2 regions of the Ferdinandcohnia sp. FSL W7-1320 genome follow, and region 1 is predicted to be linked to the other one. Evidence: a T-box and tRNA genes for the amino acid it is inferred to sense, from the RefSeq annotation. Region 1 holds a T-box; the other holds one or more tRNA genes.

Region 1 (11,767 bases):
TATAAGTGATAGCTAAAAGCCATCTTTCAATATGAGACCATGTGGTCTCATATGTTATCCGGTATTAGCTCCGGTTTCCCGAAGTTATCCCAGTCTTATAGGCAGGTTGCCCACGTGTTACTCACCCGTCCGCCGCTAACTTTTGGGAGCAAGCTCCCAAAAGTTCGCTCGACTTGCATGTATTAGGCACGCCGCCAGCGTTCATCCTGAGCCAGGATCAAACTCTCCAATAAGAGTATTGATTGCTCAATAGTTTGTTACTTTTGAATTAAACGTTGACGCTTGTATTGTGTTCAGTTTTCAAAGGACTTTTGTTTCGCCTCTCAGAAGCGACTTTATTAATATAACATCCTCACAAAAATAAGTCAACATATTTTTTACGTTTTTTCTTATTTTAAGGTATTCCCTGTGAGAGATATAAATATATACCCAATTCAACTAAAAGTCAACAAATTATATTGAAATAATTTTCGTTTTCTTACCATTCCACTATTTTATAATCTGCCATCAAATTTAAACAATAAAAAAACAAATGAGACTCCATTTGTTTTTTTATCCTACTATAAATAAATCTATAATTACAAGTGCCGCTAAGCCTGGGAGACCGAGTAGACCAGATACTGCAGAAGTCACTAGATTTATTGGTACATGCAGATCAAATGATTGTCCAAATGCATTTAAGAAAAATAGAAACAATGCGCCGATTAGGATTTTAACGAATACTTGTCCCACTAGCCGAATTGGCTTAAGAGGTGCTCCTATTAAAAGAACAAGTACAATTAATCCTCCAAGTATGGCTATAACAAACTTTGGTTCCAATCAGACTTCACTCCTTCTCACAACTTGTACTATTATTCTATGTGAGTGGGGAGTTTTAAGAACCTCTTGTCCTATTTTTATTTAATGTTTCTATTCATAATAAAAAATCCCATCAGAGAAAGTCTTACTTCCTTGATAGGATTTATTTTTATAGAAATACTTTTCGCCTTTTTGCTTCTCTTAGTAAAAAGAAGTATTTGGTTTCTGCGACTTTAAGTTCACTTAAAACATCATCAGAAGGTTCAACACTTTTTTCGATAAGATTTTTCTGTCTCATCCATTCCTTCTTTGCCATTTCTAACTGACTAAAGAGCTCTTGATTATATTCTTTTCGAAGCTTTCCCTTCTTTTTAAAAAGCATAAAAGACCTCCTATAATTCCCGGCGACCTTCAAGTGCCTTTGATAGTGTTACTTCATCAGCATATTCTAAATCTCCACCAACTGGTAAGCCATGAGCAATTCTTGTAATTTTAATACCCGTTGGTTTTAGTAAACGAGAAATATACATAGCTGTAGCTTCCCCTTCAATGTTCGGATTAGTCGCTAAAATAATTTCTTGTACCGTGTCATCCTGAAGTCTTTTCAGTAATTCAGGAATTTTAATATCTTCTGGACCAATACCATCCATTGGGGAGATTGCCCCATGTAAGACATGATAAAGACCGTTGTATTCTTTCATTTTTTCCATTGCGATTACATCTTTCGGATCCTGTAGGACACAGATCACTGTTTTGTCGCGACGTTCATCTTCACAAATGTAACAAGGGTCTCTATCTGTTATATGCCCGCAATTTGAGCAATATGTGAGATTTCGCTTTGCATTGACAAGCGCTTTAGCAAAATCAAGCACGACATCCTCTTTCATACTTAGTACAAAAAAAGCCAGACGCACGGCCGTTTTTGGGCCGATACCTGGCAATTTCATAAAGCTATCTATTAGCTTAGATATTGGTTCAGGATAATGCATATCTATCTAAGTCCTTTCAACCGATTAGAATGGAAGGTTCATTCCTTTAGTAAATTGACCCATTGTTTCATTTGTTAGGTCTTCGATCTTTTTAAGGGCATCATTTGTTGCTGCTAAAACAAGGTCCTGTAGCATTTCGATATCATCAGGGTCTACCACTTCTTCTTTAATGATAACGTCAATAATTTCTTTTTGGCCATTTGCTTTTACAGTGACCATACCACCACCAGCAGTACCTTCTACCACCTTTTCAGCAAGTTCTTCCTGTGCCTTTGCCATATCCTTTTGCATTTTTTGCATTTGTTTCATCATTTTTTGCATATTACCCATTCCGCCACCACGCATCATGTTACATTCCTCCTATATGTTTATTATTCCTTTATTTCAATGAGCTCTGCACCAACAATCTTCATCGCTTCTGCAATAAGAGGGTCCTCGGTTTCCTCAGGCCCTTGATCATCATCGGTTTTTTGCCCACGGATAAACTCTTCTCTAATTTTACCCCATTCATCATCGGGTACACCAATCATTTCAAACCTATTTCCGGTTAATGTGGTAAGTATGTTTTCGAGATTTTCTTTTACTTCTGTGTTTTCAGATGCCATTTTACAATGGATTTCATATTTAAACTTTAACACAAACGCATTTGAAGAAGCTGCAACTGGTTCACTTTCAATTAAAAGGGCTGCATGAGACACTTTGTTTTGACTTCGAAGTTGATCAAGCATATCGCCCCATTTTCCTTTTAATAAATCAAGATTCTGTCTAGTTGCACTCTTTAAAACCTCATTTATTCTTCCCACTGGGGTTCTGTAACCATTTCTAGATGTTTTTTGTGGACGTTTTTCAGCAGGCTTTGCATCTTGTGGTTGGGCTGTTACACCCTTTTCCTTAATTGATGCAAGTTCAGATTCTAACATATTTATTTTATTCATTAAGCCTTCAATTTGTGGCAATGACTCAAATGAATGTTGTTTATCCATTTGAGTAAGCTTTACGAGTGCTACCTCTAGAAAAATTCGCGGATGGTTCGTCCACTTCATCTCCTGCTGGGCTTGGTTTAAAATATCCATGGTTTCGTAAATTTCATGATTAGGGATATTTTTTGCAAGGTCCGAAAAATCTTCATCAACTAATACCCGCTCCATCACTTCTTCTAATTGGGGTGCTGTTTGATATAAAAGCATGTCCCTATAATAGAAGATTAAATCTTCGATAAATCTCATTGGGTCTTTCCCAAGGTCCATCATTTCATCGAGCGTCTTCAAAGCTGTTCGGACATCTCGGTCGTGTGTCGCCCTAACCACATTCGTGAGCAGCGATTGTGAAACAGCTCCGGTTATCGTGAGAACATCTTCAAGTTTTACCTCTTCGTCGCTGAAGGAAATCGCTTGGTCCAATAAACTTAACGCATCCCGCATTCCACCTTCAGCAGCTCTTGCGATTACATAAAGAGCTTGATCATCCACTGTCACGTTTTGTTCAGATATGATCGTTTTCATTCTCCCTACGATTGCTTGAGTTGTAATCCGACGAAAATCAAAGCGTTGACATCTGGAGATGATCGTAAGTGGAATTTTATGTGGTTCGGTTGTTGCTAAAATGAAAATGACATGTCTTGGTGGTTCCTCCAATGTTTTTAACAAGGCGTTAAACGCACCAATTGAAAGCATATGTACTTCATCAATGATATATACCTTGTAGCGTACTGCACTGGGAGCATACTTCACTTTATCGCGAATATCTCTAATTTCATCGACACCATTGTTTGATGCAGCATCAATTTCAATCACATCAGAAATTGAGCCGTCGGTAATTCCCCGACATGCGGCACACTCATTACAAGGCTCAGCTACTGGAGAACGCTCACAGTTAACGGCTTTTGCAAAGATTTTCGCAGCACTCGTTTTTCCTGTTCCCCTTGGTCCTGAGAAAAGGTAAGCATGAGAAAATTTTTCTTGAAGAAGGGCATTCTTTAATGTTTGGGTTATATGTTCTTGTCCGACCACGTCATGAAAGGTTTGTGGCCGAAAGACACGGTATAATGCTTGATATGCCATTGATATTGCCCCTCCTTCTCTTTGTCCACTTCCTATTATACAGGAAGTGAATATTCTGTACAAAGTGATTATATCATTCACTGAAAAAATCTAGAAAAAACAAGAACAGTTCAAGAAGCTCAACTTTAGGTGCCAAGCATAAGACGAGCGCAACCTTCCGAAGCAATTGACTTAGCCCAGAGCGCCGATGGAGCCTTGAACTAGACAATAAAAAAACCCACCCGAATGAGTGAGTTGTTTTATGTAGTATAACTGCCGTGCACCTTCCGTCGAATAGTTACCCCAGGCGTTACTCAAGCAGTTAGCTCGGTCCAGGCAACCCTACGGCACATGGGAGAATCCGCTTACTGCTGCTTCCTTCCGGACCTGACAGGATTCACGGGTTCCCATTGCGTAGGACCCAGACGTCAACACCACTTACTTGAGGCAGACCCTACAATAACTACCCTCTATGAAGGGATTCGGCCTCGCTAGAGCGGATTGCGAGTACAGGGCACCGCTACCTCCCCGCTTAGCACGGCAAAATTGATACCAAATTGTTAGGTGTCTTTGTGACACATTCTTAGTATAAAGGCTCAGTCAAAAAAAATCAACGTATTCAAACTGTAAGTTTTTTCAAGTAGAACCAGTAGTGCGATTCTTTTCATCTTTTTTTCTCTTTCGAAGCTGTCTAAAAAATGAACTTAGGAGTTCGCTGCATTCTTCCTCACAAATACCTGAAACGACCTCAGTTTGATGATTAAATCGTTGTTCCTGTAACAGGTTCATTAAGGTTCCCGCACATCCTCCCTTAGGATCACTCGCCCCGTAAACGACCCGTTTTACCCGCGATAGCACGATAGCCCCCGAGCACATTGCACAGGGCTCAAGAGTGACATACAAGGTAGAATCCTCTAATCTCCAAGTGCCTGAACGTCGACAGGCTTCATCAAGTGCCAATAGTTCTGCATGGGCAATTGAACGTTGCTGTGTTTCACGAAGGTTATGGGCTTTTGCAATAACTTCATCATTTATAACAAGAACAGCACCAATAGGCACTTCATCTATATCAGCTGCTTTTTTTGCTTCTTCAATCGCCAATTTCATATAATATTCGTCAGATTTCATCAAAGTAAATACTCCCTCACTAGATAAATCAAATGCGCCTTGGCGTATTTGCGCCCAGATTTTTTAGGCCCACACGAGGTCGGTCACAAAGACGTTGCCACAGGAAGTGGCGTACTTAGTCTTTGATCTTAGAAAAGTTACCCTTGAAAATCTGTGGCATCCACCGTAGGCTTTAACTTTATTTAGTCGGAGTATGACCCCGACTAAATAAAGTTAAACATTTTATCCAAGCATCATCTTTCTTATTCTCTCATAGAGTAATAAAGGTGTGTTACCTAGATTGTAGAATGAGGAGGTCAAACATGCAAATTCATGTTGTAGAGCGAGGTCAGTCCTTATTTGGAATCGCTCAAGCGTACAGCACTACAGTAGATGAAATCGTTCGTGCAAACCAAATTCCAGACCCCGGTAATCTTGCGATTGGCCAGGCACTCGTTATTCCTATTGTTGGACAATTTTACTGGGTCCAACCAGGCGATAGCCTCTGGTCAATTGCAAATAAATTTGGACTTAATTATCAGCAATTAGCACAAATCAACCAAATACCACCGAATCGTCCATTAAATGTAGGTCTTAGACTCTATATTCCTGCACGCCCAAAACGAAATGTAGAAACCAATGCTTATGTGGAACCATCAGGAACTTCAGTAAGTCCCGCTCTTGAAAGAAGTTCACGACAAGCAGCTCCATACTTAACATACTTAGCCCCATTTAACTTTCAAATCCAACGAGATGGCACTCTAAAAGAACCACCATTGAACAATTTGCCAAGCATTGCAAGTGCAAATAACGTAACCCTTATGATGGTCGTAGCGAATTTAGAAGAAGGACAATTTAGCAATGAACTAGGTCGTATTGTGCTTAACGACCAAAATGTCCAAAATAAGCTGTTAGATACAATCGTAGAAACAGCAAAAAAATATGGGTTCCGTGATATTCATTTTGATATGGAGTTTTTACGACCAGAAGACCGCGAAGCCTATAACAACTTCTTGCGTAAAGCAAAACAGCGCTTTAGCCAAGAAGGCTGGCTACTATCCACTGCACTAGCTCCTAAAACAAGTGCAGAACAAAAGGGCGCTTGGTACGAAGCACACGATTATAAAGCACACGGTGAAATCGTGGACTTTGTTGTCATCATGACGTATGAATGGGGATATAGTGGCGGACCACCAATGGCAGTATCACCAATTGGTCCTGTTCGAGAGGTTCTTGAATATGCCATCACTGAGATGCCAGCGTCAAAAATAATGATGGGGCAAAACCTCTATGGCTATGATTGGACATTGCCTTTTGTGCAAGGGGGCGAATATGCAAAGGCAGTAAGCCCACAGCGAGCAATTGAACTCGCAAAGCAACATAATGTACCAATCCAATACGATACGAAGGCACAAGCTCCTCACTTTGATTATACGGACTCGGCTGGAAAGCAACATAAGGTTTGGTTTGAGGATGCTAGAAGCATTCAGGCAAAGTTTGATTTGATTAAAGAATTGAATCTACGAGGAATCAGCTATTGGAAGCTGGGGCTACCGTTCCCTCAAAATTGGCTGTTGATCACAGATAATTTCAATGTCGTAAAACGATGACATCATTTAAAGGAACTCGATTTTTCGAGTTCCTTTTTCTATTTAGTGCACAATAAGAAAACTATAATATTTCCCAGTCTGTTTTTTCGACAATTAATAACAAACATCTATCTTCCTGTGATAAAATAATGCTTATCTGTCATTTGATTGATATAAAAAGGGGGACACGAGATGGGTAGTAGGATTCCCTTTATTACAGTAGAGGGTCCGATCGGAGTTGGGAAGACCTCTCTCGCTAAGGCTATTTCAGAGCAATTCGAATTTGCCTTATTGAAAGAGATAGTCGATGAAAATCCATTCTTGGGTAAATTTTATACGAATATTGATGAATGGAGTTTTCAAACAGAAATGTTTTTCCTTTGTAACCGATACAAACAACTTGAAGACATAAATCAAAATTACCTTCAAAAAAATCAACCGGTTGTTGCGGATTATCATATATTCAAAAACCTAATCTTCGCTGAGCGGACATTGAAAACTCAGCAATTTCAAAAATACTTACAGATTTATGAAATTCTAACCGCTGATATGCCAGTACCGAATGTCGTCATCTATTTACACGCTAGCCTCGATACTTTATTAGAACGGATTAAGATGCGTGGTCGAGACATCGAAAAAGGTATTGACCCAGCATATCTTAGTCAATTAAGCCTTGATTATGAGCAATCAATGGCAAAGTTCGAAAAGACACACCCAAATATTCCTGTTATACGATTTAACGGAGACAAGCTAGACTTTGTACAGAATAAACAGGATCTTGAACAAATCCTATCAAAAATAGAAGACACCATTCTTGAAAAAGGAGTAAGACAGAATGAATTTGCGTAATAAATATGATATCCCTAGTAATGCAGTGATCACCATTGCAGGTACAGTTGGTGTTGGAAAGTCTACGATGACAAATGCACTTGCAAATGCACTTGGATTTAGGACCTCCTTTGAGAAAGTGGATACGAATCCATATTTAGATCGATTTTATGCAGACTTTGAGAGATGGAGCTTCCACCTTCAAATCTATTTCCTTGCAGAACGTTTTAAAGAGCAAAAGAAAATCTTTGAATATGGCGGAGGATTTGTCCAAGATCGTTCTATCTATGAGGACACAGGCATATTCGCGAGAATGCATTATGAAAAAGGAACCATGGCGCCTGTCGATTATGAGACATATACTAACCTTTTTGATGCGATGGTAATGACACCCTATTTCCCACATCCGAATTTATTAATTTATCTTGAAGGCAGCCTTGATGATATCATTAATCGAATCCAAGAACGCGGCAGACCGATGGAGCAACAAACTCCTATTTCCTATTGGGAAGAAATGCACGGACGTTATGAGAAATGGATCAATAATTTTACTGCTTGCCCTGTTCTTCGATTAAATATCAATGAATACGATATTTTACAAGATGAAGGTTCAGTCGAACTAATTATCGAGAAAATCTCAAAGTTTATCAGACAAACCGAACTTTTAAAAAGCTAGAACGACAATACCCCTTTTGAGATAATCACTCAAAAGGGGTTCTTTATTGATAAATTATTTGTAAATAGCAAAAAACTCGTTACTGTAATAGCAACGAGTTCATCTCCAATACTTTATGCGCTAGTATTATTTAAAAATTATGGCGGAGGAAGAGGGATTCGAACCCCCGCGGGCTTTAACACCCCTGTCGGTTTTCAAGACCGATCCCTTCAGCCGGACTTGGGTATTCCTCCGTATCGACAAGAAATAATATACCATAGTTTTAAATTATATGTCAACAATATCTTTATCTTTTTTTATAAGGCCAGGAAAGTGGTAAAATCCTGGCCAATATTTTAATCGATTACTTAGGACCAATTACTTCTTTATTTCTCATATAAGGACGTAATACTTCCGGAATGATGACTGTACCGTCTTCTTGTTGATAATTCTCTAGGATTGCCGCAACTGTTCGACCAATTGCAAGCCCAGAACCATTCAATGTATGAACGTGCTCAGGTTTTGAATCTCGATCACGACGGAAACGAATATTGGCTCGTCTTGCCTGGAATGCCTCAAAATTACTACAAGAAGAAATTTCACGGTATGTTCCGTAGCTTGGAATCCACACTTCAATGTCATATTTTTTTGCTGCAGTAAATCCTAAATCTGCACTACACATGCTTAGGACACGATATGGAAGACCTAGTAACTGAAGTACCTTTTCAGCATTTGCTGTTAAACTTTCTAATTCTTGATAAGAATCTTCTGGTTTTACAAACTTCACTAGTTCTACCTTATTAAACTGATGCTGGCGGATCAACCCTCTTGTATCTCTTCCCGCTGAACCAGCTTCAGAGCGGAAGCAAGCACTAAACGCCGCATATTTAATTGGTAACTCTTCTCCGCCTATAATCTCATCACGGTGTAGGTTTGTAACTGGAACCTCGGCAGTCGGAATTAAGAAGTAATCCTCATTTTCAATGAGGAATGCATCTTCTTCAAACTTTGGAAGCTGTCCTGTACCTGTCATGCTTGCACGATTGACTAGGTATGGAGGAATAACCTCTTCATATCCATGTTCCTCTACATGTAGGTCTAACATAAAATTAAATAATGCTCTTTCAAGTGTTGCCCCAAGCCCCTTATAAAATACAAAACGGCTACCTGTTACTTTTCCTGCACGTTCAAAGTCTAAAATTTCAAGTTGATCAGCAATTTCCCAATGTGGCTTTGGTTCAAATCCAAACTCAGGGAGCTCTCCCCATTTACGGATTTCAACGTTATCATCCTCAGATTCACCAATTGGCACACTTTCATGTGGTAAATTCGGAATGGATAACATTAGATGCTCTAATTGTCCTTCCACATCTCGTAATTCCGTATCTAATTCTTTGACCTTATCACCAACCTCACGCATTTCTAAAATGAGAGCATCTGCATCTTTTTTCTCTCGTTTCAAAACAGCGATTTGACCTGACACTTCATTTCTACGGCTTTTTAACTCCTCGGTCTTCAAAATGAGCTCGCGGCGCTTTTTATCTAACTCCTCAAAACGCCCCAGGTCTGTTAAATCCTCACCACGATACTTGAGTCTCTCCTTCACTTCATCAAAATGGCTTCGTAAAAATTTAATATCTAACATCTCTTAAACCTCCTAAAATCTATGAGTTATAGTAACAATGTGTAACCATTCGTGACTGTCGAAAAGCAAGTATTTCAAGGCGGCGCAGGTTCGAGGACCGGAGCGTAGCTAACCTACTTGAGGACCAGAGAACCAAGCCAACGCAGAAATACGCCGCTTATCGGCAGTTACGGCAAACAAAAAACTCCCGCCCCTAAAAAAGGGACGAGAGTTAACCCGCGTTACCACCCTAGTTGAGGATACAAGTATCCCCCTCTTGAAAAAGATAACGGATTTACCGAAAATACCTACTTGAATGATGCGTTCAGTATTTCACTCAAGGATGGATTCACAGGCTTTTTTCATCGGTTCACACCAACCACCGACTCTCTTAGGAAAAAAGACGAGCTACTAGTTCCTATCATAGATTTCACATTTTATATTATTTATATAAAGTTTTACCATGTTTTAATTGTTTATACAAGGTTTTTTGCTTTTGATTCTTCGACCATTTTTACAAAATACGCTGTAAAGCGGTGATCATCTGTTAATTCTGGATGGAAGGAGCAGCCTAAATATTGTCCTTCACGGGCTGCAACTATTCTACCATTATGCTTTGCAAGAATTTCGACATTTTCTCCTGCTTCCACAATATGTGGTGCGCGAATAAATACTCCGACAAAGTCTTCAGCGATTCCAGGAATCATAAGCTCCGCCTCAAAGCTCTCACGCTGACGGCCAAATGAGTTTCTCTCAACTTTAATATCCATAAGTCCAAGATGTGACTCCTTATAGTCAACAAGCTGCTTCGCAAGTAGAATGAGCCCTGCACATGTTCCAAACATCGGCTTACCTTGCTCAGCAAATGAGCGAAGTGGCTCCATAAACTCATATTTATCAATTAATCGGCGCATTGTAGTACTTTCCCCGCCAGGGATAATTAATCCGTCAATTTCTTCAAGTTGTTCAACTTTTTTTACAACGACTGCTTCCGCTCCAGAGGCTTCTACAGAACGAACATGTTCTCTGACAGCCCCTTGAAGTCCTAATACCCCGATTTTAACCACGTCTGAACACCCTCTTACTTACCAGCCTCTTTCTTGCATACGTTGTTCTGGTAATAATGATGAAATTTCAATACCTTTCATAGCATTTCCTAATCCTTTAGAAAGGTGTGCAATTAATTCATAATCTTGATAATGTGTAGTAGCTTCTACAATCGCACGAGCAAATTTTGCAGGATTATCTGATTTGAAAATACCAGATCCAACAAATACTCCATCTGCTCCAAGTTGCATCATAAGTGCTGCGTCAGCTGGAGTTGCTACACCACCTGCTGCAAAGTTAACAACTGGAAGGCGACCTTCTTGTTTGATTTGAAGCAATAATTCAAATGGTGCTCCTAGATTTTTTGCTTCTGTCATAAGCTCATCTTCACTCATGCCAACAACTTTACGAATTTGAGCATTCACTTTTCTCATATGACGAACAGCTTCTACAATATTTCCTGTTCCAGGCTCACCTTTTGTACGAAGCATAGATGCACCTTCTGCAATTCGGCGAGTTGCTTCGCCTAAGTCACGGCAGCCACAAACAAATGGAACTGTGAAATCACGTTTATTTAAGTGGAACTCTTCATCAGCTGGAGTTAATACTTCACTCTCATCAATGTAGTCAACGCCAAGAGCTTCTAATACTCTAGCTTCTACAATATGACCAATACGAGCTTTAGCCATAACTGGAATAGTAACAGCACCCATTACTTGCTCGACTATTGTAGGGTCCGCCATTCTAGCAACTCCACCAGCCGCTCGAATATCAGCAGGTACTCGCTCTAAAGCCATTACTGCTACAGCGCCTGCTTCTTCTGCAATTTTAGCTTGTTCTGCATTGACAACGTCCATAATTACGCCGCCCTTTTGCATTTCAGCCATACCACGTTTTACTCGATCTGTTCCTGTATTTGCCATTACGATTCCTCCAATGATTCGTTATCTAATTTTATAGGCATAATCATATCATATTTTTAAGTATAGTGAATGCCCAATAGAAAATAAACTAAGAATATTCTAACTCATAATTTTCTACTTTCCTAGTAATTATACCAAAATAGTATAATATGGAAACAAAAAGGCCTC
Region 2 (11,767 bases), 1.3 Mb from region 1:
CATTATTTTGTAAATGCGTTTCATACCAAATCGACGGAGTAGCCAAAGCTAAATGAGGATCATCCGCTAGAATCGGCATACCTGACTCAGATTTTTCTCCACTAACCACCCAGTTATTACTCCCATTAAATTCATTTGGGAAAGGAGCTTGTGCAATACTTTTGGAAATATCAATAGGATTTTCTTTCATTACTTGAAGAACTGTTGCCCCATCTTCAGGATATGTAGGAAATAATTCAAGTAGTTTTTCTTCTGACACATGCTGTGCCATGTAATAACGAAAGGCTTGACCTTTATAATGACCTCCTAAATCATAAGCCATATACTTACCTATCGTGAGTGAGTCTATAGGACTCCACTCCGTTGGTTCATATCCGGCAAGAGTAAATTCGACGGGTAATGTATTCTTCTCCTTTGCTTCCTTAATAAAAGCATTTACGCCATCTGCATAAGATTGTAAGACACCTTTCGCTTCTGTCGAGTATCCATCGTACGAGATTTTAGCTGCTCTTCGTAAGCCAAGAGTTCTATAATATTTATCCTGTTCAATTAGGGAGCTACCAATTACCTCACTGAGCTCTCCTGATGCCTGTCTACGGCTTAGATCCATTTGAAATAACCTGTCCTGAGCCGTTACATATCCTTGTGCAAAATACAGATCGTGAGTGTTTTTAGCACTTATATGGGGAACCCCATTTTGATCACGAATCACTTCAACCTCATCAGTAATACCAGCAACATTAATTGTACCTTCAATTTCTGGTAAACTCTTTCTCAAAAATAAATAGCCTGCCAAAATACTTGCGACAAGCAGGAGGATGATTATAATTCCTGATACTAAAATAACCCTCCATCTTTTCTTTCTGGGCCAAATACGTCTTTTTACTGCGACTTCTGAACTCATAAACTCCTCCTTAGACTAACTATTTCAAGAAAATTCTAAATATATTATAATATCTCATTTTCATTTTGTCATTGAAATCTCCAATAGACTGACATTATTTTCATACTTAGTGAAAAGCTTAAAGGAAGATACTAAGCAAATGACGAATTATTTCTATATATCATTTTTAATGAAAGGAAGAGTATAATGAACGCTCATGAGATTGAATACAAACTATATGGAGATGACATGCAATTTGTTGAAATCGAGCTAGATCCGAGTGAAAGTGTTATTGCGGAAGCAGGAGCCATGATGATGATGGAAGATGGAATCTCGATGGAAACCATATTCGGTGATGGTTCAGAATCTGGAGGTGGAGGTTTATTAGGTAAACTGTTTGGTGCAGGTAAAAGAGTCCTTACTGGTGAGAGTCTTTTTATGACAGTTTTTACCAATAGCCATATGGGCAAAAAACATGTTTCGTTTGCTGCCCCATATCCTGGAAAAATCATCCCGGTTGATTTAAGCATGCTAGGTGGAAAAGTGATTTGTCAAAAAGATTCTTTTTTATGTGCAGCAAAAGGAGTATCAGTCGGAATAGACTTTCAACGCAAATTAGGTACTGGTTTCTTCGGTGGAGAGGGCTTCATCATGCAAAAATTAGAAGGAGATGGATTAGCCTTTTTACACGCAGGTGGAACCATACATAAAAAAGAACTCCAACCTGGTGAAATCCTTCGAATAGACACAGGCTGCTTAGTTGGGATGACGAAGGAAGTAGATTACAATATCGAATATGTAGGGAAAATAAAAACAGCTTTCTTTGGTGGTGAAGGTTTATTCTACGCAACTGTACGTGGCCCTGGAACAGTTTGGGTACAATCATTGCCATTTAGCCGTATGGCAGACCGTATCTTCGCAAGTGCACCTAGAAATGGGGGAAGCACAGGTGAAGGAAGTATTCTAGGAGGAATCGGAAATTTATTAAACGGTGATAACAGATAGAATAAATATAAGTATAACTGGGAAGATAATAAATGGAGGTGTGGAAGATGAAACGTAAAGAAGACGTTAATAAAAAACCCGATGCTCCACTATTTGATGCCCCAGATGATAAAATTCTAGCATTTGACATGTTCCGTGGAATATCACCCGGAATCTTCTCAGATGTAGATTTAGACAACCCCGCAAAGAAAATAGAAGATGATATCATTTCTCAAGATTAAGCACCTGGCAACAGGTGTTTTTCTTTTTGTAACCGTAAAAAAATAAGAAACTAGAAATCTAGTAAAATAAAAAAACGCCATGAGAAATTCTCATAACGTTTGATGACCCGTACGGGATTCGAACCCGTGTTACCGCCGTGAAAGGGCGGTGTCTTAACCGCTTGACCAACGGGCCAGAAAAAAGTATTTATATGATTCGACATGGCGGAGAAGGAGGGATTTGAACCCTCGCGCCGCTTACGCGACCTACACCCTTAGCAGGGGCGCCTCTTCAGCCACTTGAGTACTTCCCCAAAAATGGCTCCGCAGGTAGGATTCGAACCTACGACCGATCGGTTAACAGCCGATAGCTCTACCACTGAGCTACTGCGGAATAATTATATATGGTGGGCCTAAATGGACTCGAACCATCGACCTCACGCTTATCAGGCGTGCGCTCTAACCAGCTGAGCTATAGGCCCATTGTATAAATTGGAGCGGGTGATGAGAATCGAACTCACGACATCAGCTTGGAAGGCTGAGGTTTTACCATTAAACTACACCCGCATTTTTTATATGGGGCGGCTGATGGGAATCGAACCCACGAATGTCGGAACCACAATCCGATGCGTTAACCACTTCGCCACAGCCGCCATTAAAGTTTATAAAATTAGAAAGGTGGCTCAGGACGGAATCGAACCGCCGACACAAGGATTTTCAGTCCTTTGCTCTACCGACTGAGCTACTGAGCCACAAAATATGGCGGTCCCGACCGGGATCGAACCGGCGATCTCCTGCGTGACAGGCAGGCATGTTAACCGCTACACCACGGGACCATTTTTAACAACAAAAATTATTTTACTATAACTTCTTGTGCTTGTCAACACTTTTTTTTGGTTGCGGGGGCAGGATTTGAACCTACGACCTTCGGGTTATGAGCCCGACGAGCTACCAGACTGCTCCACCCCGCGATAATAGAATTTATAAAGTTTATGTTATGCGCTATGCAAGTAAATAACTGTCCCCTTCCTCTTCAAGCTTATTCTTGAAGCATGTCCGTCGGGACAACTCGCAGTATATCGATGATGCAACGCTCGTTGCTCCACCCAGCGATATATAGAAGGTTTATAAAATATGACTTTCTTACACCATATATTTGTTAAAAAATATGGCGGAGGAAGAGGGATTCGAACCCCCGCGGGCTTTAACACCCCTGTCGGTTTTCAAGACCGATCCCTTCAGCCGGACTTGGGTATTCCTCCACATATATAAGGTTGTAAATGGTGGACCTTGTAGGACTCGAACCTACGACCGGACGGTTATGAGCCGTCTGCTCTAACCAGCTGAGCTAAAGGTCCTAGAATTTTTAATTTTAAATGGTAGCGGCGGAGGGGATCGAACCCCCGACCTCACGGGTATGAACCGTACGCTCTAGCCAGCTGAGCTACACCGCCATAATTAAAGTAATTATTTAAAATTCTAATGGTGGAGCCTAGCGGGATCGAACCGCTGACCTCCTGCGTGCAAAGCAGGCGCTCTCCCAGCTGAGCTAAGGCCCCAATTTTGTTAATGGTCGGGAAGACAGGATTCGAACCTGCGACCCCTTGGTCCCAAACCAAGTGCTCTACCAAGCTGAGCTACTTCCCGTAAAATGGCGCGCCCGATAGGAGTCGAACCCATAACCTTCTGATCCGTAGTCAGACGCTCTATCCAATTGAGCTACGGGCGCACTTTTTTTATTTTATTAGATGGTGCCGAGGACCGGAATCGAACCGGTACGGTAGTCACCTACCGCAGGATTTTAAGTCCTGTGCGTCTGCCAGTTCCGCCACCCCGGCAAGTAATGCCATGGAGCGGAAGACGGGATTCGAACCCGCGACCCCCACCTTGGCAAGGTGGTGTTCTACCACTGAACTACTTCCGCATAATGCGGGTGAAGGGACTCGAACCCCCACGTCAAAGACACTAGATCCTAAGTCTAGCGCGTCTGCCAATTCCGCCACACCCGCATATTTAATTTAAATGGTGAGCCATGAAGGACTCGAACCTTCGACCCTCTGATTAAAAGTCAGATGCTCTACCAACTGAGCTAATGGCTCGCAAGTGGTGCCGGCTAGAGGACTTGAACCCCCAACCTACTGATTACAAGTCAGTTGCTCTACCAATTGAGCTAAACCGGCAAATTAAACTTAAAATATATGGTGGAGGATGACGGGATCGAACCGCCGACCCCCTGCTTGTAAGGCAGGTGCTCTCCCAGCTGAGCTAATCCTCCGTCTCATCCAACCTAGCGACGTCCTACTCTCACAGGGGCAAAGCCCCAACTACCATCGGCGCTGAGAAGCTTAACTTCCGTGTTCGGTATGGGAACGGGTGTGACCTTCTCGCTATCGTCACTAGATAAGTTAAAGACAAGATATATTATACTATCTTCAAAAAAAATTTCAAGAAGAAATTTTCATTCCTTCAAAACTAAATAACGTACTTACATTCATCTTCGAAGTATTTTGGTTAAGTCCTCGATCGATTAGTATCAGTCAGCTGCACATGTCACCATGCTTCCACCTCTGACCTATCAACCTCGTCATCTTCGAGGGATCTTACTAGTTTAACACTATGGGAAATCTCATCTTGAGGGGGGCTTCATGCTTAGATGCTTTCAGCACTTATCCCTTCCACACATAGCTACCCAGCTATGCCCTTGGCAGAACAACTGGTACACCAGCGGTGTGTCCATCCCGGTCCTCTCGTACTAAGGACAGCTCCTCTCAAATTTCCTACGCCCACGACGGATAGGGACCGAACTGTCTCACGACGTTCTGAACCCAGCTCGCGTACCGCTTTAATGGGCGAACAGCCCAACCCTTGGGACCGACTACAGCCCCAGGATGCGATGAGCCGACATCGAGGTGCCAAACCTCCCCGTCGATGTGGACTCTTGGGGGAGATAAGCCTGTTATCCCCGGGGTAGCTTTTATCCGTTGAGCGATGGCCCTTCCATGCGGAACCACCGGATCACTAAGCCCGACTTTCGTCCCTGCTCGACTTGTAGGTCTCGCAGTCAAGCTCCCTTGTGCCTTTACACTCTACGAATGATTTCCAACCATTCTGAGGGAACCTTTGGGCGCCTCCGTTACTTTTTAGGAGGCGACCGCCCCAGTCAAACTGCCCACCTGACACTGTCTCCAAGGCCGATAAGGCCTTCGGGTTAGAATTTCAATACAGCCAGGGTAGTATCCCACCGATGCCTCCACCGAAGCTGGCGCTCCGGCTTCCAAGGCTCCTACCTATCCTGTACAAGCTGTACCAAAATTCAATATCAGGCTGCAGTAAAGCTCCACGGGGTCTTTCCGTCCTGTCGCGGGTAACCTGCATCTTCACAGGTACTATAATTTCACCGAGTCTCTCGTTGAGACAGTGCCCAGATCGTTACACCTTTCGTGCGGGTCAGAACTTACCTGACAAGGAATTTCGCTACCTTAGGACCGTTATAGTTACGGCCGCCGTTTACTGGGGCTTCGATTCAGAGCTTCGCTTGCGCTAACCCCTCCTCTTAACCTTCCAGCACCGGGCAGGTGTCAGCCCCTATACTTCGCCTTGCGGCTTCGCAGAGACCTGTGTTTTTGCTAAACAGTCGCCTGGGCCTATTCACTGCGGCTCTTCAGGGCTATGCACCCTAAAAAGCACCCCTTCTCCCGAAGTTACGGGGTCATTTTGCCGAGTTCCTTAACGAGAGTTCTCTCGATCACCTTAGGATTCTCTCCTCGCCTACCTGTGTCGGTTTGCGGTACGGGCACCATTTACCTCGCTAGAAGCTTTTCTTGGCAGTGTGGAATCAGGAACTTCGGTACTATATTTCCCTCGCCATCACAGCTCAACCTTACGGTAAGCGGATTTGCCTACTTACCAGTCTAACTGCTTGGACGCACATATCCAACAGTGCGCTTACCCTATCCTCCTGCGTCCCTCCATCGCTCAAACGGTAAAGAGGTGGTACAGGAATATCAACCTGTTGTCCATCGCCTACGCTTTTCAGCCTCGGCTTAGGTCCCGACTAACCCTGAGCGGACGAGCCTTCCTCAGGAAACCTTAGGCATTCGGTGGATGGGATTCTCACCCATCTTTCGCTACTCATACCGGCATTCTCACTTCTAAGCGCTCCACCAGTCCTCACGGTCTGACTTCACGGCACTTAGAACGCTCTCCTACCATTGTTCGTAAGAACAATCCACAGCTTCGGTGATACGTTTAGCCCCGGTACATTTTCGGCGCAGAGTCACTCGACCAGTGAGCTATTACGCACTCTTTAAATGGTGGCTGCTTCTAAGCCAACATCCTGGTTGTCTAAGCAACTCCACATCCTTTTCCACTTAACGTATACTTTGGGACCTTAGCTGGTGGTCTGGGCTGTTTCCCTCTTGACTACGGATCTTATCACTCGCAGTCTGACTCCCGAGAATCAAGTCTTTGGCATTCGGAGTTTGACTGAATTCGGTAACCCGATGAGGGCCCCTAGTCCAATCAGTGCTCTACCTCCAAGACTCTATACTCGAGGCTAGCCCTAAAGCTATTTCGGAGAGAACCAGCTATCTCCAAGTTCGATTGGAATTTCTCCGCTACCCACACCTCATCCCCGCACTTTTCAACGTGCGTGGGTTCGGGCCTCCATTCAGTGTTACCTGAACTTCACCCTGGACATGGGTAGATCACCTGGTTTCGGGTCTACGACCACGTACTATTTCGCCCTATTCAGACTCGCTTTCGCTGCGGCTCCGTCTCTTCAACTTAACCTTGCACGGGATCGTAACTCGCCGGTTCATTCTACAAAAGGCACGCCATCACACATAAATGTGCTTTGACTACTTGTAGGCACACGGTTTCAGGTTCTATTTCACTCCCCTCCCGGGGTGCTTTTCACCTTTCCCTCACGGTACTGGTTCACTATCGGTCACTAGGGAGTATTTAGCCTTGGGAGATGGTCCTCCCAGCTTCCGACGGGATTTCTCGTGTCCCGCCGTACTCAGGATCCACTCAAGAGAGAACGAAGTTTCGACTACAGGGTTGTTACCTTCTCTGACGGACCTTTCCAGGTCGCTTCGTCTACTTCGCTCTTTTGTAACTCCGTATAGAGTGTCCTACAACCCCAAGAGGCAAGCCTCTTGGTTTGGGCTATCTTCCGTTTCGCTCGCCGCTACTCAGGAAATCGCGTTTGCTTTCTCTTCCTCCGGGTACTAAGATGTTTCAGTTCCCCGGGTCTACCTTCTCTTACCCTATGTATTCAGGTAAGGATACTGCCCCATTACGAGCAGTGGGTTTCCCCATTCGGAAATCTTCGGATCAATGCTTACTTACAGCTCCCCGAAGCATATCGGTGTTAGTACCGTCCTTCATCGGCTCCTAGTGCCAAGGCATCCACCGTGCGCCCTTCATAACTTAACCTATTTCGGCTTCGATAAGCTGCGAATTTCTTCGTTGACTCGCTTTCTCCGCTGCTCATGCACCCTAAAGTGCACTCCGCTGCTCGAAAACTCGTCGCCTCGAACTTCTTGCTTCTCGTGCGCCTTCAAGTTTTAAAGAACTTTTACTACTTCAATGAATGTTTTGTTACGTTATCTAGTTTTCAAGGAACGAAGCTACTGACATCAATCACATCGTGATTAAACATCAGTGAGTAATCTTCATGCAGCTTTGCGCTGAGGAATCAATCATCTTCGATTAATCTAGCAGACGCAAGTGCAATATTGAAAGCACAAAAAAGCACTCTCAAAACTGACCACAATACAAAACGTCTTTTTATGAAGTTCGTAGAACTTCAGTTTCCTTAGAAAGGAGGTGATCCAGCCGCACCTTCCGATACGGCTACCTTGTTACGACTTCACCCCAATCATCTGTCCCACCTTAGGCGGCTGGCTCCTTGCGGTTACCCCACCGACTTCGGGTGTTACAAACTCTCGTGGTGTGACGGGCGGTGTGTACAAGGCCCGGGAACGTATTCACCGCGGCATGCTGATCCGCGATTACTAGCGATTCCGGCTTCATGCAGGCGAGTTGCAGCCTGCAATCCGAACTGAGAATGGTTTTATGGGATTGGCTTAACCTCGCGGTTTCGCTGCCCTTTGTACCATCCATTGTAGCACGTGTGTAGCCCAGGTCATAAGGGGCATGATGATTTGACGTCATCCCCACCTTCCTCCGGTTTGTCACCGGCAGTCACCTTAGAGTGCCCAACTGAATGCTGGCAACTAAGATCAAGGGTTGCGCTCGTTGCGGGACTTAACCCAACATCTCACGACACGAGCTGACGACAACCATGCACCACCTGTCACTTATGTCCCCGAAGGGAAAGCTCTATCTCTAGAGATGGCATAAGGATGTCAAGACCTGGTAAGGTTCTTCGCGTTGCTTCGAATTAAACCACATGCTCCACCGCTTGTGCGGGCCCCCGTCAATTCCTTTGAGTTTCAGTCTTGCGACCGTACTCCCCAGGCGGAGTGCTTAATGCGTTTGCTGCAGCACTAAAGGGCGGAAACCCTCTAACACTTAGCACTCATCGTTTACGGCGTGGACTACCAGGGTATCTAATCCTGTTCGCTCCCCACGCTTTCGCGCCTCAGCGTCAGTTACAGACCAGAGAGCCGCCTTCGCCACTGGTGTTCCTCCACATCTCTACGCATTTCACCGCTACACGTGGAATTCCGCTCTCCTCTTCTGCACTCAAGTCCCCCAGTTTCCAATGACCCTCCACGGTTGAGCCGTGGGCTTTCACATCAGACTTAAAGGACCGCCTGCGCGCGCTTTACGCCCAATAATTCCGGATAACGCTTGCCACCTACGTATTACCGCGGCTGCTGGCACGTAGTTAGCCGTGGCTTTCTGGTTAGGTACCGTCAAGGTACCGCCCTATTCGAACGGTACTTGTTCTTCCCTAACAACAGAGCTTTACGATCCGAAGACCTTCTTCGCTCACGCGGCGTTGCTCCGTCAGACTTTCGTCCATTGCGGAAGATTCCCTACTGCTGCCTCCCGTAGGAGTCTGGGCCGTGTCTCAGTCCCAGTGTGGCCGATCACCCTCTCAGGTCGGCTACGCATCGTTGCCTTGGTGAGCCATTACCTCACCAACTAGCTAATGCGCCGCGGGCCCATCTATAAGTGATAGCTAAAAGCCATCTTTCAATATGAGACCATGTGGTCTCATATGTTATCCGGTATTAGCTCCGGTTTCCCGAAGTTATCCCAGTCTTATAGGCAGGTTGCCCACGTGTTACTCACCCGTCCGCCGCTAACTTTTGGGAGCAAGCTCCCTCAGGTTCGCTCGACTTGCATGTATTAGGCACGCCGCCAGCGTTCATCCTGAGCCAGGATCAAACTCTCCAATAAGAGTATTGATTGCTCAATAGTTTGTTACTTTAGAATTAAACGTTGACGCTTGTATTGTGTTCAGTTTTCAAAGAACTTTTTCTGTCGCCCAGAAGCGACTTTTCTAATATAACATTTTTAATTTTGAGTGTCAATTCTTTTTTTTAAAAAGTTTTATATCACTCATTCAATTTCTATGTCGCTTGTTTTAGCGACAAGAATTAATATACCATCTCTTTTAACCTTTTTCAATACCTTTTTTTAAAAAGTTTTAAGGATTTTTTAAAATGAACTATCTTCTCTTTTCTCTATTAATTCATCATGTGATAAAGCCATAATTATTATACAAGAAATAGTTTTAGGATGAAATACTTTTTATAAGTATTAGTAAAGCTGGTTCTATTAAATTTTTCAAACCATCTATGTCCTCTATTATTTTATTCATATTTACTAGAATGACTCATATATTTTATTAATAGTAATGGAATTGGAAGGAGGAAAGGTTTTGATTTTTGACTTTTTGCAAGCAGTAGGAATGTTTTTATCATTGGCTATGTGCTTATTTTTGTTTTCATTCGTATATATTGAAGGCTTGAGAATAAGTAATAATGAAGGAAGAATCGAGGCCAGCACTTTTATCACTTTTGTTTCGTCTATCATTATGGCCTTCGTTTTTAGCTTTTTTGCTAGTTCATTTTATTAATTTCAGTTTTTAATCTGGCATTCCATTCTTTTGGATGTCAGTTTTTTATGTCTATTCTTCTCTCATATGCATTATTTGGTAAAAGTTGAAAATACTAGACCTATGAATATAATGGCTTGGAGGAAGAGGAATGAAGAAGTTATTGCTAATTGGGGTTATTTTTTTATTCCAGTTTTCGTTTTTATCTAATGTTGTGTTTGCTGCGGTAACCCCTGAGGAATTAAAAGATTATACTTCAAAAACAGGTTTTACTGAGAGTGACCTTGAGGATTATTTAGCAATTTATGATTTGTCCGTAAAGGATTTTGAGACTGTTGATGAATTGGTTTCCTATTTAGGCGAACCTGTTAACAAAGAGACCATCCAGACTCTATTATCAAAACATAATTTAAATGAGGATGAGTTACAGCATATCCTCGGTGGTTTTGGGGAGTCAATCCATGATTATTTATTTATTAAGGACCTCGAAACTACGGTTAACTTCTATTTAAATCATGCTGAGGTAATAGTAGAGGCAGAGCGGATGCTCTCAGAAATTGGATTAACGGAAGATGAAATTGATGGTTTATTTCTTCATTTTTTAAGTCTAAATGATATAAATCTTGAGGAAAATATGAAGTCTCTTAGTTCTAATTTAGAGCAATATTTCTCCTATAATAGCTCAGAGGGATTATCGGCAGAGCAGCAAAAAGAACTTCTCGTGATGTATGATAAAATGATTGAAATCTTTGAATTACAGCCCCGGTACTATCTATTAAAAGATGGTGTTAAGGAAGCTGTAGCATATAATAAGCTTCTCGAGAAAAGTTCACTTGATGGGGCAGAGCTTTTAGTTGAACTTTATCGGACAAATGATGAGTATTTGCTGGATCTTAAGGTTTCCGAGGATATGCTAGCTTCTGACTTTATCCTTGTACGTGGAGAAAAGTTACTTACGGTAGCAACTCTGGCTACAGAGATGAGTGTAAAAGTTCAGGGGAATAAGCTTCCTACAACGGCTAGTCCTTATTCCAATCTACTATTAATTGGGGCTTTATTAATAGTGATGGGAATCGGCTCCGTTTTAATGACTCGAAAATTCACTTAAAAATGAAGCCATGTCTACGCCTATAGACATGGCTTTTCTTTACCCAACACTTTGCTCCGATAGTTGAACCCGCTGTTTTTTCTTCCTTTCACCTATGGAGTATAGCCAAATACCCAGTATTATAATGACTCCTCCGAATATCTGTGTATGGATGATTTTTTCTGAAAGGATAAAATATGCTAGTATCGCAGCACCAACTGGTTCAAATAGGATACTTACCGAAATGGTTGAGGTACTTACCCATTTTAATGACCAATTGAAAAGATTATGACCGAGTAAAGTTGGTACAATTGCTAGTAGTAAAAAGTACATCCAATCTTGGCCTGCATATCCACCTAATGGATATTTGAGGATTACTACATATAAGAATAAGGTAATTGTACTTATACTGTAGACAACGAATGTATAGGTGACAAGCGTTAGGCGTTTTCGTACAGTTTGCCCAAATAATAGATAGGCTGTAACCATTATGCAGGAAACAATCGCTAAAAAGTCTCCATATAACGCACTCCCACTTATTTGGAAATCACCCC

What was found. The T-box of region 1 lies ahead of serS (serine--tRNA ligase). A T-box ahead of a tRNA ligase gene usually reads a tRNA of that ligase, here a tRNA-Ser.
Region 2: it has a tRNA-Ser gene. The T-box ahead of serS (serine--tRNA ligase) is inferred to sense a tRNA for this amino acid. The anticodon was not compared.

Annotation. Positions count from the first base shown of each region.
Region 1 covers NZ_JBBPAM010000001.1:21,022-32,788, reverse strand. Annotated here, with positions in the region: rRNA gene NST91_RS00155 (16S ribosomal RNA) at 1-233, opposite strand, end outside; gene NST91_RS00150 (pro-sigmaK processing inhibitor BofA family protein) at 553-819, opposite strand; gene NST91_RS00145 (YaaL family protein) at 968-1,180, opposite strand; gene recR (recombination mediator RecR) at 1,191-1,787, opposite strand; gene NST91_RS00135 (YbaB/EbfC family nucleoid-associated protein) at 1,812-2,132, opposite strand; gene dnaX (DNA polymerase III subunit gamma/tau) at 2,159-3,847, opposite strand; RNA gene ffs (signal recognition particle sRNA large type) at 4,103-4,367, opposite strand; gene tadA (tRNA adenosine(34) deaminase TadA) at 4,463-4,954, opposite strand; gene NST91_RS00115 (LysM peptidoglycan-binding domain-containing protein) at 5,257-6,543, shown strand; gene NST91_RS00110 (deoxynucleoside kinase) at 6,715-7,371, shown strand; gene NST91_RS00105 (deoxynucleoside kinase) at 7,358-8,026, shown strand; tRNA gene NST91_RS00100 (tRNA-Ser) at 8,167-8,259, opposite strand; gene serS (serine--tRNA ligase) at 8,370-9,650, opposite strand; T-box leader at 9,848-10,063, opposite strand; gene pdxT (pyridoxal 5'-phosphate synthase glutaminase subunit PdxT) at 10,106-10,696, opposite strand; gene pdxS (pyridoxal 5'-phosphate synthase lyase subunit PdxS) at 10,715-11,599, opposite strand.
Region 2 covers NZ_JBBPAM010000001.1:1,366,195-1,377,961, reverse strand. Annotated here, with positions in the region: gene NST91_RS07005 (penicillin acylase family protein) at 1-904, opposite strand, end outside; gene NST91_RS07000 (TIGR00266 family protein) at 1,091-1,888, shown strand; gene NST91_RS06995 (hypothetical protein) at 1,936-2,109, shown strand; tRNA gene NST91_RS06990 (tRNA-Glu) at 2,213-2,284, opposite strand; tRNA gene NST91_RS06985 (tRNA-Ser) at 2,312-2,402, opposite strand; tRNA gene NST91_RS06980 (tRNA-Asn) at 2,408-2,482, opposite strand; tRNA gene NST91_RS06975 (tRNA-Ile) at 2,494-2,570, opposite strand; tRNA gene NST91_RS06970 (tRNA-Gly) at 2,582-2,655, opposite strand; tRNA gene NST91_RS06965 (tRNA-His) at 2,666-2,741, opposite strand; tRNA gene NST91_RS06960 (tRNA-Phe) at 2,768-2,840, opposite strand; tRNA gene NST91_RS06955 (tRNA-Asp) at 2,849-2,924, opposite strand; tRNA gene NST91_RS06950 (tRNA-Met) at 2,983-3,059, opposite strand; tRNA gene NST91_RS06945 (tRNA-Ser) at 3,258-3,350, opposite strand; tRNA gene NST91_RS06940 (tRNA-Ile) at 3,370-3,446, opposite strand; tRNA gene NST91_RS06935 (tRNA-Met) at 3,466-3,542, opposite strand; tRNA gene NST91_RS06930 (tRNA-Ala) at 3,572-3,647, opposite strand; tRNA gene NST91_RS06925 (tRNA-Pro) at 3,659-3,735, opposite strand; tRNA gene NST91_RS06920 (tRNA-Arg) at 3,741-3,817, opposite strand; tRNA gene NST91_RS06915 (tRNA-Leu) at 3,838-3,926, opposite strand; tRNA gene NST91_RS06910 (tRNA-Gly) at 3,938-4,012, opposite strand; tRNA gene NST91_RS06905 (tRNA-Leu) at 4,017-4,097, opposite strand; tRNA gene NST91_RS06900 (tRNA-Lys) at 4,112-4,187, opposite strand; tRNA gene NST91_RS06895 (tRNA-Thr) at 4,193-4,268, opposite strand; tRNA gene NST91_RS06890 (tRNA-Val) at 4,288-4,363, opposite strand; rRNA gene rrf (5S ribosomal RNA) at 4,374-4,489, opposite strand; rRNA gene NST91_RS06880 (23S ribosomal RNA) at 4,596-7,527, opposite strand; rRNA gene NST91_RS06875 (16S ribosomal RNA) at 7,914-9,465, opposite strand; gene NST91_RS06870 (hypothetical protein) at 9,950-10,147, shown strand; gene NST91_RS06865 (processed acidic surface protein) at 10,278-11,234, shown strand; gene NST91_RS06860 (DMT family transporter) at 11,274-11,767, opposite strand, start outside.